Regions from separate parts of the Pseudomonas phenolilytica genome, predicted to be linked through region 1. Evidence: predicted binding sites of a transcription regulator. Region 1 holds the regulator's gene; the other holds the start of a gene.
The links. The regulator FliA, encoded in region 1, starts transcription of late flagellar genes. The targets are predictions, from matches to a motif close to CTAAAGTTTNNNNNNNNNNNGCCGNTAA.

Region 1 (8,846 bases):
CCCGTGCCGCCGTTCCTGCTCGACGTGCTGTTCACCTTCAACATCGCGCTGTCGATCGTCGTGCTGCTGGTCAGTGTCTACGCGCTGCGCCCGCTGGATTTCGCGGTGTTCCCGACCATTCTGCTGGTAGCGACCCTGTTGCGTCTGGCGCTGAACGTCGCGTCCACACGGGTGGTGCTGATTCACGGTCACGAAGGCGGCGCGTCGGCCGGTCATGTGATCGAAGCCTTCGGTAACGTGGTGATCGGCGGCAACTACGTAGTCGGTATCGTGGTGTTCGCGATCCTGATGATCATCAACTTCGTGGTGGTCACCAAGGGCGCCGGGCGGATTTCCGAAGTAAGCGCGCGCTTCACCCTCGATGCGATGCCCGGCAAGCAGATGGCGATCGATGCCGACCTCAATGCCGGGCTGATCGATCAGGCCGAAGCGAAGAAGCGCCGGGTCGAGGTTGCGTCCGAAGCGGATTTCTACGGCTCGATGGACGGTGCCAGCAAGTTCGTGCGCGGCGACGCCATCGCTGGCCTGCTGATCCTCTTCATCAACCTGCTCGGCGGCATGGGTATCGGCATGGCGCAGCATGGCCTGAGCTTCGCCGACGCCGGCAAGGTCTACGCGCTGCTGACCATCGGTGACGGCCTGGTGGCGCAGATCCCCTCGCTGCTGCTGTCCACCGCGGCGGCGATCATGGTGACCCGGGTCACCAGTTCCGAGGACATGGGCCAGCAGGTCAACCGGCAGATGTTCGCCTCGCCCAAGGCGCTGGCGGTATCGGCCGCGATCATGATCGCGATGGGACTGGTGCCGGGCATGCCGCACCTGTCATTCCTCGGCCTCGGTGCGCTCGCTGCCGGGGGCGCCTACTGGATCTGGTATCGGCAGAAGCGCGTCAAGCAGCAGGCCGAGCAGGATGTGCAGAAGCAGCAGGAGCTGCTGCCAGCGCAGCGCGCGGCGGAAACCAAGGAACTCGGCTGGGACGACGTGACGCCGGTGGACATGGTCGGGCTGGAGGTCGGCTACCGGCTGATTCCGCTGGTCGATCGCAATCAGGGGGGCCAGCTGCTGGCGCGAATCAAGGGCGTGCGCAAGAAGCTGTCGCAGGATCTCGGCTTTCTCATGCCGTCGGTGCATATCCGCGACAATCTCGATCTGCTGCCCAATGCCTATCGCCTGACGCTGATGGGCGTCAGCCTGGCCGAGGCGGAGGTCTATCCGGATCGCGAGCTGGCGATCAACCCCGGCCAGGTATTCGGGCCGCTCAATGGCATTGCAGCCAAGGACCCGGCGTTCGGTCTGGATGCGGTGTGGATCGAGGGCAGCCAGCGCGACCAGGCGCAGTCGCTCGGCTATACCGTGGTGGATGCCAGTACCGTGGTTGCCACCCACCTCAATCAGGTGTTGTACAAGCACGCGCATGAACTGCTCGGCCACGAGGAGGTCCAGCAGTTGCTGCAACTGCTTGCCCGTAGCTCGCCCAAGCTGGCCGAGGAGTTGGTGCCGGGCATGCTGTCGTTGTCCACGCTGCTCAAGGTCTTGCAAGCGCTGCTGCAGGAGCAGGTGCCGGTGCGCGACATCCGCACCATCGCCGAAGCCATCGCCAATGTCGCCAACAAGAGTCAAGATCCCGCCGCGATGGTGGCGGCAGTGCGCGTCGCGCTGTCTCGCGCAATCGTGCAGAACGTTGTGGGACTAGAGCCGGAGCTGCCTGTGATCACTCTGGAGCCGCGATTGGAACAGATCTTGCTCAATAGCCTGCAGAAGGCCGGACAGGGTGCCGAAGATGGCATCCTGCTGGAACCGGGAATGGCAGAGAAGTTGCAACGGTCGCTGGTAGAAGCGGCTCAGCGCCAGGAAATGCTCGGCAAGCCGGCGATTCTACTGGTGGCCGGACCGGTTCGCGCGATGTTGTCCCGCTTCGCCCGGTTGGCCGTACAGAACATGCATGTACTGGCCTACCAGGAAATTCCGGACAACAAGCAGGTCACCATCGTTGCGACGGTGGGTCAGAATTAATCGAGGGTGCAGGCCATGCAGGTCAAACGTTTCTTCGCCGCCGATATGCGCATCGCCATGAAGATGGTGCGCGACGAGCTGGGCGCCGATGCCGTGATCATCGGCAATCGCCGGGTCGCCGGCGGTGTCGAGCTGACTGCCGTGCTCGATTACCCGATGCAGGCCGCCCCGGAAGCGAACAAGCCCAACCCCGTGCTGGAAGCCGAGCTGCGCAAGACGCAGGCGCGTATCGCCTCGGCTCATGCCGAACTGAGCGCGCCGAATCGCGTGAAGTCGGGCCAGGACCGTCAACTGCTTGACGAGCAGCCTGCCGCCGCGCCGCAACCCGCTGCCAGCGCGCCGGTCGATACGCGCGCCTTCGAAAGCATGTGCACCGAACTGCAGGGCCTGCGCGAGCTGATCGAAGTGCAGCTCGGCTCCATCGCCTGGGGCCAGGAGCAGAGCCGGCGGCCGCAGCAGGCCGGGCTCTGGCGCCGCTTGCAGCGTCTCGGCCTGCCGGCGGAACTGTCGCGCAGCCTGCTCGAAAAGGTCGCGACCATCGCTGATCCGCGACAGGCCTGGCGTATGCTGCTGGCGCACCTGGCGCAGGCGATCAAGGTCACCAAGCACGAACCGCTGGAAGAGGGCGGGGTCATCGCATTGGTCGGGCCGGCTGGCGTCGGCAAGACCACCACGTTGGCCAAGCTGGCGGCCCGTTACGTATTGAAGTACGGCGCGCAGAACATCGCGCTGGCGAGCATGGATAACTACCGCATCGGCGCGCAGGAGCAGCTCAAGACGCTCGGTCGTATTCTCGATGTGCCGGTGGTGCAGATCGACCCGTCGCAGCCGCTGGGCAAGACGCTGGCGCCGCTGGCACGCAAGCGCGTGATTTTGATCGACACGGCCGGGCTGCCGGCGAGCGATCCGACACTGCGCATGCAGCTCGAAGCGCTGTCCGATCGTGGCGTGAAATCGAAGAACTACCTGGTGCTGGCCGCTACCAGCCAGAGCCAGGTGCTCAAGGCGGCGTGGCACAACTATCGTCGTTGCGGCCTGGCCGGTTGCATCCTGACCAAGCTCGACGAGGCCGGCTCGCTCGGCGACGTGCTCGGACTAACGATCAGCCAGCACCTGCCGATAGCTTACCTCGCCGACGGGCCGCGTATTCCTGATGACCTGCACCTGCCGCGCAGTCATCAGTTGGTCAGTCGGGCGGTGAGCCTGCAATCCGGCGAGGAGCCGAGCGAGGAAACGATGGCCGATATGTTCGCCGGCCTGTACAACGAATCATCGCGGCGAGCGGGCTGAAGCGGCAGTGCGTTACTCGGATAAACCTGATGCATTCGAGCTGAATGCATCGCCGGCCTTGCAGGCCGAGCAACATATAGGCGTTTGAACATGGGTATGCATCCCGTACAGGTGATTGCGGTGACCGGCGGCAAGGGTGGCGTCGGCAAGACCAACGTGTCGGTCAATCTGGCACTGGCGCTGGCCGAACTCGGGCGGCGGGTGGTGTTGCTCGACGCCGACCTCGGGCTGGCCAATGTCGACGTGCTGCTGGGGCTGACCACCAAGCGCACGCTTGCCGACGTGATTGCCGGTGAATGCGACCTGCGCGACGTGCTCATCCAGGGGCCGGGCGGCATCCGCATCGTGCCGGCGGCATCCGGCACGCAAAGCATGGTGCAGCTGTCCTCGCTGCAGCACGCCGGCCTGATTCAGGCGTTCAGCGAGATCGAGGATCTCGACGTACTGATCATCGACACCGCCGCCGGCATCGGCGAGGCGGTGGTCAGCTTCGTGCGCGCCGCGCACGAGGTGCTGCTGGTGGTCACCGATGAGCCGACCTCGATCACCGACGCCTATGCTCTGATCAAGCTGCTCAATCGCGACTACGGCATCAATCGCTTTCGCGTGCTGGCCAACATGGCGCACGCCCCGCAGGAAGGGCGCAATCTGTTCGCCAAGCTGACCAAGGTCACCGAGCGCTTCCTCGACGTCGCGCTGCAATACGTCGGTGCGATTCCCTACGACGAAGCCGTGCGCAAGGCCGTTCAGAAGCAGCGTGCAGTCTACGAGGCTTATCCGCGGTCAAAATGCGCATTGGCATTCAAGGCCATCGCGCAGAAAGTCGATACCTGGCCGCTGCCGGCCACGCCGCGCGGGCATCTTGAATTCTTCGTCGAGCGCCTGATCAGGCCGGCGAACGACACTCACGAATGACAGCTGCTGGATTCGCTATGTATTACAGCAAGGCTCAGGCGAAGGATGCCCAGCATCGTTTGATCGACCAGTATGCGCCGCTGGTCAAGCGCATTGCCTATCACCTGCTCGCACGGCTGCCGGCCAGCGTCCAGGTCGACGACCTGATCCAGGCCGGAATGATCGGCCTGCTGGAGGCGGCAAAGAAGTACGACGCCGGCAAAGGCGCCAGCTTCGAAACCTACGCCGGTATCCGCATCCGCGGCACCATGCTCGACGAGGTGCGCAAGGGCGACTGGGCGCCGCGTTCGGTGCATCGCAACTCGCGCATGGTCAGCGAGGCGATTCGCGCCATCGAAGCGAAAACCGGACGTGACGCTAAAGATCATGAGGTTGCGGCCGAACTTAAGCTCAGCCTCGATGAGTACTACAGCATTCTCGGCGACACCCTGGGCAGCCGCCTGTTCAGCTTCGACGACCTGTTGCAGGACGGCGAACATGGCGAGTTGCACGACGATGCCGCTAGCACTCATTCCGAGCCGTTTCGCGATCTCGAGGACGAGCGTTTCCAGCAGGCGCTGGCCGATGCCATCACCAACCTGCCCGAACGCGAAAAACTGGTGCTGTCGCTGTACTACGACGAAGAGTTGAATTTGAAGGAAATCGGTCAGGTGCTCGGCGTCAGCGAGTCACGGGTCAGTCAGCTGCATAGCCAGTGCGCCGCCCGTCTGCGTGCCCGCCTCGGCGAATGGCGGGCGAGCTGACCGGTACCCTCACTGCGAGACGTGCTCGGTTGCCGAGATTTTGGGATTTACGGAGGTCGACTTGGACAAGAACATGAAAATCCTCATCGTCGATGACTTCTCGACGATGAGACGAATCATCAAGAACCTCCTGCGAGACCTGGGGTTCACCAACACCGCCGAGGCCGACGACGGCACCACCGCGTTGCCGATGCTCAAGAGCGGCAGCTTCGATTTCCTCGTCACCGACTGGAACATGCCGGGTATGAGCGGCATCGACCTGCTGCGCCACGTGCGTGCCGACGAGCGCCTCAAGCACCTGCCGGTGCTGATGGTGACGGCCGAAGCCAAGCGCGATCAGATCATCGAAGCGGCTCAGGCCGGCGTTAACGGTTACGTCGTCAAGCCCTTCACTGCCCAGGTGCTCAAGGAGAAGATCGAAAAGATCTTCGAGCGCGTCAACGGCTGAAGCAGCAACGCCGCGAGGGCACTATGACGCAAGCAGACCAAAGCCTGGCGGAGTTCGAAGCAACTCTGCAGGCCAATGCACCGCAGCTGATTGAAAGCCTGCAGCAGGGCCGCTTCGACGAGGCGGCGCAGATGTTCAACCAGCTCAACCAGGTCCGTAATCACGGGCTCTATCAAGAAGTTGGCAAGCTCACCCGCGAACTGCACAACGCTATCGTCAAGCTCGAGGTGGACACCTGCGCCACGGGCGGGGATCCGTCGCCGATCACCGATGCAACCGACCGGCTTTCCTACGTGGTGGCGATGACCGAGAAGGCCGCCAACCGCACCATGGATCTGGTCGAGGAGTCGGCGCCGCTGGTGAACTACGTCAGCTACGAAGCCCAGAGCCTGACCGCCGACTGGCAGCGCTTCATGCGCCGCGAGATGAATGCCGAGCAGTTCCGCGAGCTGGTCCGGCGCATCGACCAGTACCTGCAGCGCTCGATGAACGATGGTAGCCAGCTGTCGCAGAACCTCAGCGAAATCATGCTGGCGCAGGACTTTCAGGACCTGACCGGGCAGGTGATCAAGCGCGTCACGCGGCTCATCACCGAGCTGGAAAGCAACCTGGTCAACCTGGTGGCAATGGCCGGGCAGGTCGATCGCGTGGCCGGCATCCAGCACGACCGCGACGCGATGCGCGCCGAGCAGGAAAAGAAAAAACAAGAGAAAGAGCCTTCCAACGGTGAAGGTCCGCAGATGCATGCCGATATACGTGAGGACGTCGTATCCGGACAGGACGACGTGGACGATCTGCTTTCGAGCCTGGGCTTTTAGGGGAATTGCAATATGAGCTTCGACGCCGATGAAGAAATCCTCCAGGATTTCCTGGTAGAGGCCGGCGAGATTCTCGAACTGTTGTCAGAGCAGTTGGTGGAGCTGGAAAGCAGCCCCGACGACATGGCGTTGCTCAATGCAATTTTTCGCGGGTTCCACACGGTCAAGGGCGGGGCGGGCTTCCTGCAGCTTAACGAGCTGGTGGAATGCTGCCACATCGCCGAGAACGTCTTCGACATCCTGCGCAAGGGCGAGCGCCGGGTGGATTCCGAGCTGATGGACGTGGTGCTGCAGGCGCTGGACGCCGTCAATGCCATGTTCAGTCAGGTTCGCGAGCGCGTCGAGCCGACCCCGGCAACCCCTGAGCTGCTGGCGGCGCTGGCGCGTCTGGCCGAGCCGGCGTCGGCGGATGCTCCCAGCGTGGCGGCAGAAGTCGCGGCGCCGGTGGCGGCGGACGACGAGTTCGAACAGATGCTGCAGGCCATCGACACGCCGGCTGCAGTCGGATCCGCAACGGCGGCGAGCGATGAAATCACCGACGATGAGTTCGAGTCGCTGCTCGACCAGCTGCACGGCAAGGGCCAGTTCAGTGCCGCACCTGCCGAAGCGGAGACGCCAGCAGAGCCGGTAGTGGCCGCGGGCGACGAGATCACCGACGAAGAATTCGAGGCGCTGCTCGACCAACTGCACGGCAAAGGGCAGTTCAACGAGCCTGCCGCCACGCCTGCGTCAGCACCCGCGGTAGCCGAGACCCGCGCCCCGGCGGCCGGCGACAATATCACCGACGACGAATTCGAAGCGCTGCTCGATCAGTTGCACGGCAAGGGCAAGTTCGAGCCCGAGAGCGTGGCGCCGGTCGCTGCAGTAGCGGCAGCGGCTCAGCCCGCAGCAGTGGCCAAGAGCGCGCCGCGCCAGCCCGCTGCCGCGCCGAGCAAGGCAGAGGCGGCGCCGCGCGCAGCGGCTCCGGCCGAGAAGCCGGCCAGCGACGCGGAAACCACCGTACGGGTCGATACCGCCCGGCTCGACGAGATCATGAATATGGTCGGCGAGCTGGTGCTGGTGCGTAACCGTCTGGTGCGCCTGGGTGCCAACAGCGGCGACGAGGCCATGTCCAAGGCCGTGTCCAACCTCGACGTGGTCACCGCCGATCTGCAGAGCGCGGTGATGAAGACGCGCATGCAGCCGATCAAGAAAGTCTTCGGCCGCTTCCCGCGGCTGGTTCGCGATCTGGCGCGTAACCTGAAGAAAGAGATCAACCTGGAGCTGGTGGGCGAAGAGACCGATCTAGACAAGAACCTCGTCGAGGCGCTGGCCGATCCGCTGGTGCACCTGGTGCGCAATGCCGTCGACCACGGCATCGAGTCGCCGGAGGACCGCGAGGCCGCCGGCAAACCGCGCGTCGGACGCGTGGTGCTGTCCGCGGAGCAGGAGGGCGACCACATCCTGCTGATGATCACCGACGACGGCAAAGGGATGGACGCGAACATCCTGCGTGCCAAGGCGGTGGAGAAGGGCATGCTGGACAAGGATGCCGCCGAGCGCCTGAGTGATCTGGAGTGCTACAACCTGATCTTCGCGCCCGGTTTCTCGACCAAGACCGAGATTTCCGACGTGTCCGGCCGTGGCGTCGGCATGGACGTGGTCAAGACCAAGATTTCCCAGCTCAACGGCACGGTCAACGTGTTCTCCACCAAGGGCCAGGGCTCGCGGGTGGTGATCAAGGTGCCGCTGACCCTGGCGATCATGCCGACGCTGATGGTCATGCTCGGCAACCAGGCATTCGCTTTCCCGCTGGTCAACGTCAACGAGATCTTCCACCTCGACCTGTCGCGCACCAATGTGGTGGATGGCCAGGAGGTGGTCATCGTCCGCGACAAGGCACTGCCGCTGTTCTATCTCAAGCGCTGGCTGGTGCAGGGCGCCGAGCATGACGAGCAGCGTGAGGGGCACGTGGTCATTCTCAGCGTCGGCAACCAGAGCATCGGCTTCGTCGTCGACCAGCTGGTGGGTCAGGAAGAGGTGGTGATCAAGCCGCTCGGCAAGATGCTGCAGGGTACGCCCGGCATGTCCGGCGCGACCATTACCGGCGATGGCCGCATCGCCCTGATCCTCGATGTTCCCAGCATGCTCAAGCGCTACGCGCGTCGGGTGTGACAGACCGGCAGGGGTCGTGACGGGCCACTGCCGCTAGGAGTGTTTTATGGCAGTCAAGGTCCTGGTGGTCGACGATTCGGGGTTCTTCCGCCGGCGTGTCTCGGAGATCCTCGCCTCGGATCCCGGTATCCAGGTGGTCGGCACCGCCACCAACGGTCGCGAGGCCATCGATCAGGTACTGGCGCTCAAGCCGGATGTTGTCACCATGGACTATGAAATGCCCATGATGGACGGCATTACCGCCGTGCGGCAGATCATGCAGCGCTGTCCCACGCCGGTGCTGATGTTCTCGTCGCTGACTCACGAAGGCGCCCGGGTCACGCTCGATGCGCTCGACGCCGGCGCGGTGGACTATCTGCCGAAGAACTTCGAGGATGTCTCGCGTAACCCGGAGAAGGTCAAGCAACTGCTGTGCGAGAAGATCCATACCGTCTCGCGCAGTAACCGGCGCTACGGCAGCTGGAG
Region 2 (8,846 bases), 910 kb from region 1:
GACCCGGGTGAAGGGCTGCACGGTCACCTGGTACTGCTCGGCGAAGCGTGCGGCGCTCAGACGGGTCAGGTCCGCGCTGCTGCGGCCCTGGCTGAATACATGGCTGATGTCCGGCTTGTTGTACTCGTCGCCGCTGTCGGCGGTGAGCATGCGGATGGGCACCTCCACGTCCAGTTTGCGCAGGCTCTTGACCAGTTGGCAGGCGGCGAACCCCGAGCCGATGATGAGGATTTCGCGGCTCATGCGGCTTTCTCCCGCAGCACGTCGAAGACATCCTTGCCCAGGCTGCAGTCGGGGCAGAGGAAATTGTCCGGCACCTCGCTCCAGGGGGTACCGGCAGCGACGCCTTGGATTGGTTCGCCGAGTTCAGGTCGGTAAACCCACTGGCAGACGCTGCACTGCATGGCCGGGCCGGCGTCGCCCGAAAGCACCACGGACGGCGGGATCGCCGCTTCGGGCGTGACGGGCGTGGCGCTCGGGTTGACCCCTGGCGGTGTGTTCAAGGCCCATTCGCGCGCCAGTTGCCGGCCATGCGCGCGGCAGGCTCCCAGGGCGCTGCCATCGGGGCGCCATTTGCTCTTGAGCGATAGCGAGGTGCTGAAGCCGGCATCCATCAGGCGGGTCTGGATGCGGTCTACGGCGCCGCCGTTCCAACCGTAGCTGCCGAAGGCGGCCGCCTTCTTGTTGCGAAAGCGCAGGCCGGTGATCTCCTCCAGCATGCCGGCGATCTTCGGCATCATCACATTGTTCATGGTCGAGGAGCCGACCAGGATGGCCTTGGAGCGGAACACCTGGGTGAGGATCTCGTTCTTGTCGTGGCGAGCGACGTTGAAGATCTTCACCGCCACGCTCGGATCGGCCTCGTGGATGCCCTGGGCCAAGGCATCGGCCATCATCCGGGTGTTGTTCGACATGCTGTCGTAGAACAGGGTGATGCGGTTTTCCTGGTAGTGATCGGCCCACTCCAGATACTTGCCGACGATCTGTGCCGGATCGGTGCGCCAGACCACGCCGTGGGCGGTGGCGATCATCGACAGCGGCAGATTGAAGCCGAGCACCTCGTTGATCTTGGCGGTGACCAGCGGGCTGAAAGGCGTGAGGATGTTGGCGTAGTAACGCAGGCACTGCTCCAGCAGCTCCTGCTGATCGACCTCGTCGTTGAACAGGTGCTCGTCGCAATAGTGCTGGCCGAAGGCGTCGTTGCTGAACAACACGGCGTCGCCGCTGAGATAGGTCATCATGCTGTCGGGCCAGTGCAGCATCGGCGTTTCGATGAACACCAGTTGCTTGCCATTGCCGATGTCCAGGCTGTCGCCGGTCTTCACCGGGATGAAGTTCCAGTGCGGCTGGTGGTGATGGCCGGTGATCGAATCGATGGCATTGGCGGTGCAGTAGATCGGTGTGCCCGGGATGTGCGCCATCAGCTCGGACAGCGCGCCGGCGTGGTCCTCTTCGGCATGGTTGATGACGATGTAATCGATGCTCGCCAGGTCGATCTGGCTGGCCAGGTTGAGGATGAACTCGCGGCTGAAGCGATGGTCGACGGTGTCGATCAGTACGGTCTTCTCCTCGCGGATCAGATAACTGTTGTAGCTGGTGCCCTTGAGGGTCTTGTATTCGGTGCCGTGAAAGTCACGAACCTCCCAATCGCGCTGACCGACCCAGTGGATGTTTTCTTTGAGCAAAATCGTCATGCGGAGGATTACCTTGCAGAGGTGGATAAAAAAGCCTGCCCACCCTCTATTGCAGGTGCCGTGCCATTACTTAAGCAATTGATATATATCGATTTTTAGCATTCTATTTGTCCTAATGACAAAGCCCTTGTATTGTCCGATCGACATATATGAGTCAAAAGGACAGAAGATGGCGCTTTCGATGGACAGCCTGGCCCGCATCGCACTCGACCTGCAGTGGGGCATCTCCAACCAGGACCGTTTCCAGCAACTGATCAACAGCCTGCGTCAGTTGCTGCTGTGCAATGCGCTGGCCCTGCTGCGCTACGAGGGGCAGATGTTCCGCCCGCTGGCGATCGAGGGGCTGGCCCCCGACGTGCTCGGGAGGCGCTTCCGCCTCGGCGAGCATCCGCGCCTGGAGGCCATCGCCCGCGCCGGTGACGTGGTGCGCTTTCCTGCCGACAGTCAGTTGCCCGACCCCTATGACAACTTGATCCTGCCGAGCCGCGAGCAGCTCAAGGTGCATGCCTGCATCGGCCTGCCCCTGTTCGCCAACCAGACGCTGATCGGCGCGCTGACCATCGACGGTTACGACCCCGCCCAGTTCGATCACTTCAACGACGAGGAACTGCGCCTGATCGGCGCGCTAGCCTCGGCGGCGCTGAGTAATGCGCTGCTGGTCGAGCGTCTGGAACAGCAGACTGTGGCACCCATCAGTAACGCACCGGCAAACAAACCCGGCGCCGACGAGATCGTCGGGCTGTCGACCAGCATGTTGCAGCTGAAGAGGGAGATCGGCGTGGTCGCCGGTTCCGACCTGAACGTGCTGATCACCGGCGAGACTGGGGTCGGCAAGGAGCTGGTGGCCAAGGCCATCCACCTCGCCTCGCCGCGCGCCGGCCATCCGCTGGTCTACCTGAACTGTGCCGCACTGCCCGAGTCGGTGGCCGAAAGCGAGCTGTTCGGCCACGTCAAGGGCGCCTTCACCGGAGCCATACACCACCGCGCCGGCAAGTTCGAGATGGCCGACAAGGGCACGCTGTTTCTCGACGAGATCGGCGAGCTGTCGCTGACCTTGCAGGCCAAGCTGCTGCGCGTGCTGCAGTACGGCGACCTGCAGCGCATCGGCGACGACCGCAGCCTCAAGGTCAACGTGCGCATCCTCGCCGCCACCAACCGTGACTTGAAAAGCGCGGTGCTGGCCGGGGAGTTTCGTGCCGACCTCTACCACCGCCTCAGCGTGTTCCCGATCAGGGTGCCGGCACTGCGCGAGCGGCAGGAAGACATCGCCCTGCTCAGCGGCTTCTTCTGCGAACGGTGCCGCAGCCAGCTGGGCCTCGGCGGACTGGCGCTGAGCAAGGCCGCGCTGACGCTGCTGCAGCGCTACCCCTGGCCTGGCAACGTGCGCGAACTGGAGCATGCCATCCACCGCGCGGCGGTACTGGCGCGGGCCGAACAGGGCACGGGGGAGGTGCTGCTCAAACCGTCCTATTTCTGCCTGGAAGGGCCGACTGCCACCGTCAGCCAGCTGCCACCGGCACCCGCCGGCCTGTCCGGCGTTGGTTTGCGCGAGGCACTCGACGAATTCCAGGCGCGCCTGATTCGCCAGACGCTGGAGAGCTTCAACGGCAACTGGTCGGCCACCGCCCGCGAGCTGCAACTCGATACCGGCAATCTGCATCGCCTGGCAAGGCGCCTGGGCATCAAGTAGCCGGACACGCAGTCTGGTCAGCCTCGCGTCGGCTGTCGTTTGCTCGCATACCGGCTCGCTCTGCCGGCCCAGGCGAGCGGCACTGCAGCGAGTCGCTGCCATTGCGGGTCTCCCGGTGGTAGACGTAGCGGGAAAAGAAGCGGCTATCCCCCGTCGGCTGGCCGCGCTGCCGACCTTCACAAATCAGCGATAGCTCCGCTTGCGATACGGCGCCATGAACGAACGTTCGATATCGCTCGCTCCGCTGCTGCGCAGTGTTCCCTAACGCCGGGTAGCAGGGATCGGCCACCATTGGTGCACGGACAGGGTTCAGTCGGAGACGCGCGAAGCGGTTTGTAGCGCGCGTGACGAACACGTCCGGAAAATAAATCCCTCCCCTTTTTGCTCACCGCGGTGCTAGCGCCGATGGGCCGGGCGCGTCAGATCGGCTCCTCGGCGGCCTTGCCCGCCGGGTTCGCCCGCGTCGGCATGGCGAGGATTTCCGGCACTACCTCGCGGGCAAACACCCGATGCAGCCGGCGCAGCTCCGTCAGCGGCTCGCGGTGATGATCGACGCGGATGTCCCACAGCGGATATTCCTCCTGATCCACCACATAGACGGTCGCCGAGGACTCGCCGCAGCGGTCGCCACCACCGGCGTCACCCGCCGCGAGCGCTTCCATCAGCCGCTCCACCAGCGGGCGCGCGCTGGCGCGGCGATAGGCCTCGGCCGCCGCCTCCAGCACCGTGCGCCCGGCCAGGCGGTTGCCCTGCACGCAGAACTGTTCGGCGGCGATGGCACCGGCCCAGGGCGGGCATTTCGCGCCGGTCCAGCAGGCCACCTCGCCGCGTCGGTCGATCACCGCGCACTGGCGCAGCTCCATGCACGGATCGATGTCCCTGAGCCGCTCGATCACCTCGGCCGCGGCACACCCCTCGCGCAACAGACGCAGGCCGTCGATGCCGAGGTAAGGGTTGATCTGCGCCTGCGTCGCTACCGCGCCAACGCGCGCGGCGGCATGGCTTAGCAGCTTGCCGACCGCCGGCATGGCGGTGGCCGCAGCCACCCCGAACTGCCCCGTGCGCGGGCAGCGGGCGATGATCGAAAAGGTCATGGGCTCGATTCCAGAAGGGGATGAAACTTGGAAGGCGCCTCGGCCCGCTTCGTTCCAGCCCCTCCGCCAATCAGCGCATGCGGCTGCGACCTGCCCGATCAGGCAGCGCGAAAATAGCCAACCTTGCGGTTGAGTTCCTGGGCGAGCTGGGTGAGGTCCGCGCTGGAGGAAGCGACCTGGTTCGACGCCGCCGAGCTGGCGACCGTCGAGTCATGGATGCGCGTCACGCTCTGGTTGACCTCTTCCGCCACGGCGCTCTGCTCCTCGGCGGCGGTGGCGATCTGCGCATTCATCTCGTTGATCGAGCCGACCTCCTGGCGAATCTTGGCCAGCGCGCTTTCCGCCTGCAGCGTCTGTTCGACGGTCTGTTGCGCCAGCTGCCGGCTCGACTGCATGACCTCCACCGCCCGGCCGGCGCCCGCTTGCAGCGAGGCGATCATGGCGCTGATCTCGCTGGACGACTGCTGCGTGCGATTGGCCAGCGAGCGCACCTCGTCAGCCACCACCGCAAAGCCGCGGCCATGCTCGCCGGCACGCGCCGCCTCGATGGCCGCATTGAGGGCCAGCAGGTTGGTCTGCTCGGCGATGGCGGTGATGACCTGCAGGATCTTCTCGATGTCGCCGCTTTCGGCCGACAGCTGGTTGACCGTATCGGTGGCAGTCTCCAGCACCTGGGCAAGGTTGTGGATCGACGACGCCGTCTCGCCCACGATGCGTGTGCCAGTCTCGACCTGCTCGTCCGCGCTCTTCGCTGCGGCCGCCGCCTGGGCCGCGAAGCTCGCGACCTCATTCACCGTCGCGGCCATCTGGTTGATCGCCGTGGCCACTTGCTCGGCCTCGGCAGATTGATGCTGGATCTGCTGATTGCTGCTCGCTGACGAGCTGAGCAATTCGCCCGACGCCGTACCGACGCCACTCGCCGCCGCGCGCACCTCGGCGATGATCGCCGTCAGCTGCGTGGCCATCTTCGCCGTCGCGCCCATGACACTATTGGGGAACGGCGTGACGATCACCTGTCCGAGGTCACCACTGGCCAGGTTGTTGATCACGCGGGCCACCTCGTCCGGCTCGGCGCCGAGCGTCGAGCGCAGCTTGCGGATGATCACCAGGGCGATGGCCGCGCCGAGCAACACGGCGATCCCGGTCACCGCGACGATCAAGGCGAGGAAGCCGCTGGCGGTGTCGCGCACGATGGTCACGTCCTCGTTGATGCTCGCTTCCTGATGGTCGATGAACGCGTTGATCAGGCGCAGCCACTCGGTGTAAGCGCCAGCGACGTTATCCAGCAGGAAGGCATGGGCGCGCTCCGAGCCTTCGGCGAAGCGCAGCTCGACCACCTGTTGCGTCAGCGCGTTGGTTTTCGCCTCGATGGCTTCGATCTGCCCCATCAGCTGCTTCTCCACAGCGTCGGCCGCGGACTGCGCGAGCATTGCCTTCATCGGCGCCGCCGAGTCCGCATAGAGCTGCGCCAGGCGCTCGATCTCGGCCACCTGGCTACGCGCGAATACCGGATCGGCGGCACTGACGGCATCGCGCACAGCGATTGCCCGGTCATGCACGCTGCCACGGAAGTTGATCGCGTAGCGCTGCTTCAGGCCTGCCTGGGTGCCGATCTGGTTCATGCTGCGGTCGATGATGCCGACCTTCACGGCACTGAGGACCGCCACCGCGACCATCAGCGCCAGGATCACGCAGAACCCCAGCCCCAGGCGCATGGATACCGACATCTGCCTGTTCATTCGCTGTTTCCCCTGTTAGCTACTTCAATCGTTACCGGCCGAACGAAGCTCGGCGGCCCTGAGGCAAAAAACCTGTACAAGGTACTGTCACCCTGCCACTACCTTGTACAAGTTTTTCCGCACGCCGTACACACGAACAAAAGCCGCATAGCGCCAGAAACCGTCAAGCGGGCGGCAAGCAGAAGGAAACAAAACTTTACGCCCTCAACATCTTGTACAGATTTCGAGCAATGCGTGGCGGCGCGGTAGGCGCTGGCACCCCGCGCGGCGGAAGGGTCGTACCGCGGCGCCCGGACAGCCGACCTGCAACCGACAGGCGAATGCCGATCGAAACGACACGTCCGACGAGGCGCGGCGTGCTCGCCAAGCATCCTCCCGGCATGACGCATGCCGCGATCATCGCGGTCGCATCGCCGCCGACAGCGTCCGCAACAGAACCCCGAAACAGGACGACTCGAAGGGCATATGTGACGAGAACCAACCGGTCAGGCGGTCAGGCGCAACGGGGCGGAATCGTCGCTGGTAGAGTCGGCGGCGCCTTCCCGATCACTGGAGAAATCATGCGTCCACTGTTCAATGCCCTGTTGCTGGCCCTGCCCCTTTCGCTCTCGTCACTGGCCTTCGCTGCCGAGTCGCCAGCCGGGCGCTGGCAGACCATCGACGACGAAACCGGCAAGCCCAAGTCCATCGTCGAGATTCAGCAGACTGCTGACGGCTCGCTGACCGGCAAGGTCGTGGAAATCCTGCATTCGGAGCACGGGCCGAACCCGCTGTGCGACGAGTGCGAAGGTGAGCGCAAGGGCCAGCCCATCACCGGCATGACCATCCTCTGGGACCTGAAACCGGACGGTGAGCAGGTCTGGAGCAACGGCACCATCCTCGACCCGGCCAATGGCAAGACCTACCGCTCCAAGGCCACATTGCTCGATGGCGGCGACAAGCTCGAAGTACGCGGCTACATCGGCATCGAGGCGCTGGGACGCAGCCAGACCTGGGTTCGTCAGTAACCCCGGCGAGCAGCCACCCGAGCCACCCCGCAGACAGCAAAAAGGCGCCCTTGGGCGCCTTTTTTATTGCGGTCAGCTACCTGCCGATCAGACCTTGCTGCGCTCGAAGCGCTTGCGGTCGTTCTCGTTGAGGTACTTTTTGCGCAGACGGATCGACTTCGGCGTCACTTCCACCAGCTCGTCGTCGGCGATGAATTCCAGCGCCTGCTCGAGGGTGAACTTGATCGGCGGCACCAGGGCGATGACCTCGTCCTTGCCGGAAGCGCGCATGTTGTCGAGCTTCTTGCCCTTGGTGGGGTTGATCACCAGGTCGTTGTCACGGCTGTTGATACCGCACAGCTGGCCTTCGTAGATCTCCTGGCCCGGCTCGAGGAACAGCTTGCCGCGGGCCTGCAGGGTTTCCAGCGAGTAGGTCAGCGCGGTGCCGGTGGCCATCGAGACCAGCACGCCGTTCTGGCGATTGGTGACTTCGCCGGCCTTGATCGGGCCGTAGTGGCTAAACGTCGAGGTCAGGATGCCGGTGCCGGAGGTCAGGGTCAGGAAGTTGTTGCGGAAGCCGATCAGGCCGCGCGCCGGAATGGTGTACTCCAGGCGCACGCGGCCCTTGCCGTCCGGGATCATGTTGGTCAGATCGCCCTTGCGCAGGCCCATCTGCTCCATCACCGGCCCCTGGTGCTGCTCCTCGATGTCGATGGTGACGTTCTCGTACGGTTCCTGCTTCTCGCCGGCCTCGTTCTCGATGATCACCACTTCCGGACGGCCGACGGCCAGCTCGAAGCCTTCGCGACGCATGGTTTCGATCAGCACCGACAGGTGCAGCTCGCCACGGCCGGAAACCTTGAACTTCTCGGGGCTCTCGCCCGGCTCGACGCGCAGCGCCACGTTATGCAGCAGCTCCTTGTCCAGACGGTCCTTGATGTTGCGGCTGGTGACGAACTTGCCTTCTTTGCCGGCGAATGGCGAGTCGTTGACCTGGAAGGTCATGCTCACGGTCGGCTGGTCGACGGTCAGCGGCGGCAGCGCCTCGACGGCGTTCTGGTCGCACAGGGTGTCGGAGATGTACAGCTCGTCCATACCGGACACGCAGACGATGTCACCGGCTTCGGCTTCGGCGACTTCGACGCGCTGCAGGCCGGAGTGACCCATGATCTTCAGGATGCGGCCGTTGCGCTTCTTGCCGTCGGCGCCGATGGCGGTGACCGGGCTGTTGGCCTTGATGGTGCCGCGGGCGATGCGGCCGATGCCGATCACGCCGAGGAAGCTGTTGTAGTCCAGCTGGGAGATCTGCATCTGGAACGGGCCGTCGAGGTCGACCTTGGGCGCCGGCACGTGATCGATGATGGCCTGGAACAGCGGGTCCATGTTGTCTTCCAGCTTCTCGTGGTCCAGACCGGCGATGCCGTTCAGGGCGCTGGCGTAGACGATCGGGAAGTCGAGCTGCTCGTCGGTGGCGCCGAGGTTGTCGAACAGGTCGAAGATCTGGTCGACAACCCAGTCCGGACGCGCGCCGGGACGGTCGATCTTGTTCACCACGACGATCGGACGCAGGCCGGCCTTGAACGCCTTCTGGGTCACGAAGCGGGTCTGCGGCATCGGGCCGTCCTGGGCGTCGACCACCAGCA

Region 2: the regulator FliA is predicted to act here: its motif matches at 6,267-6,294, upstream of HU825_RS03505 (methyl-accepting chemotaxis protein).

What each region holds. Positions count from the first base shown of each region.
Region 1 covers NZ_CP058908.1:3,743,975-3,752,820, reverse strand. The annotation lists gene flhA (flagellar biosynthesis protein FlhA) at 1-2,013, shown strand, start outside; gene flhF (flagellar biosynthesis GTPase FlhF) at 2,029-3,303, shown strand; gene fleN (flagellar synthesis regulator FleN) at 3,394-4,218, shown strand; gene fliA (RNA polymerase sigma factor FliA) at 4,215-4,961, shown strand; gene HU825_RS17855 (chemotaxis response regulator CheY) at 5,035-5,409, shown strand; gene HU825_RS17850 (protein phosphatase CheZ) at 5,433-6,227, shown strand; gene HU825_RS17845 (chemotaxis protein CheA) at 6,240-8,381, shown strand; gene HU825_RS17840 (protein-glutamate methylesterase/protein-glutamine glutaminase) at 8,428-8,846, shown strand, end outside.
Region 2 covers NZ_CP058908.1:731,075-739,920, forward strand. The annotation lists gene norW (NADH:flavorubredoxin reductase NorW) at 1-243, opposite strand, end outside; gene norV (anaerobic nitric oxide reductase flavorubredoxin) at 240-1,694, opposite strand; gene norR (nitric oxide reductase transcriptional regulator NorR) at 1,864-3,384, shown strand; gene HU825_RS03500 (DUF1028 domain-containing protein) at 3,804-4,478, opposite strand; gene HU825_RS03505 (methyl-accepting chemotaxis protein) at 4,577-6,217, opposite strand; gene HU825_RS03510 (DUF2147 domain-containing protein) at 6,778-7,224, shown strand; gene typA (translational GTPase TypA) at 7,312-8,846, opposite strand, start outside.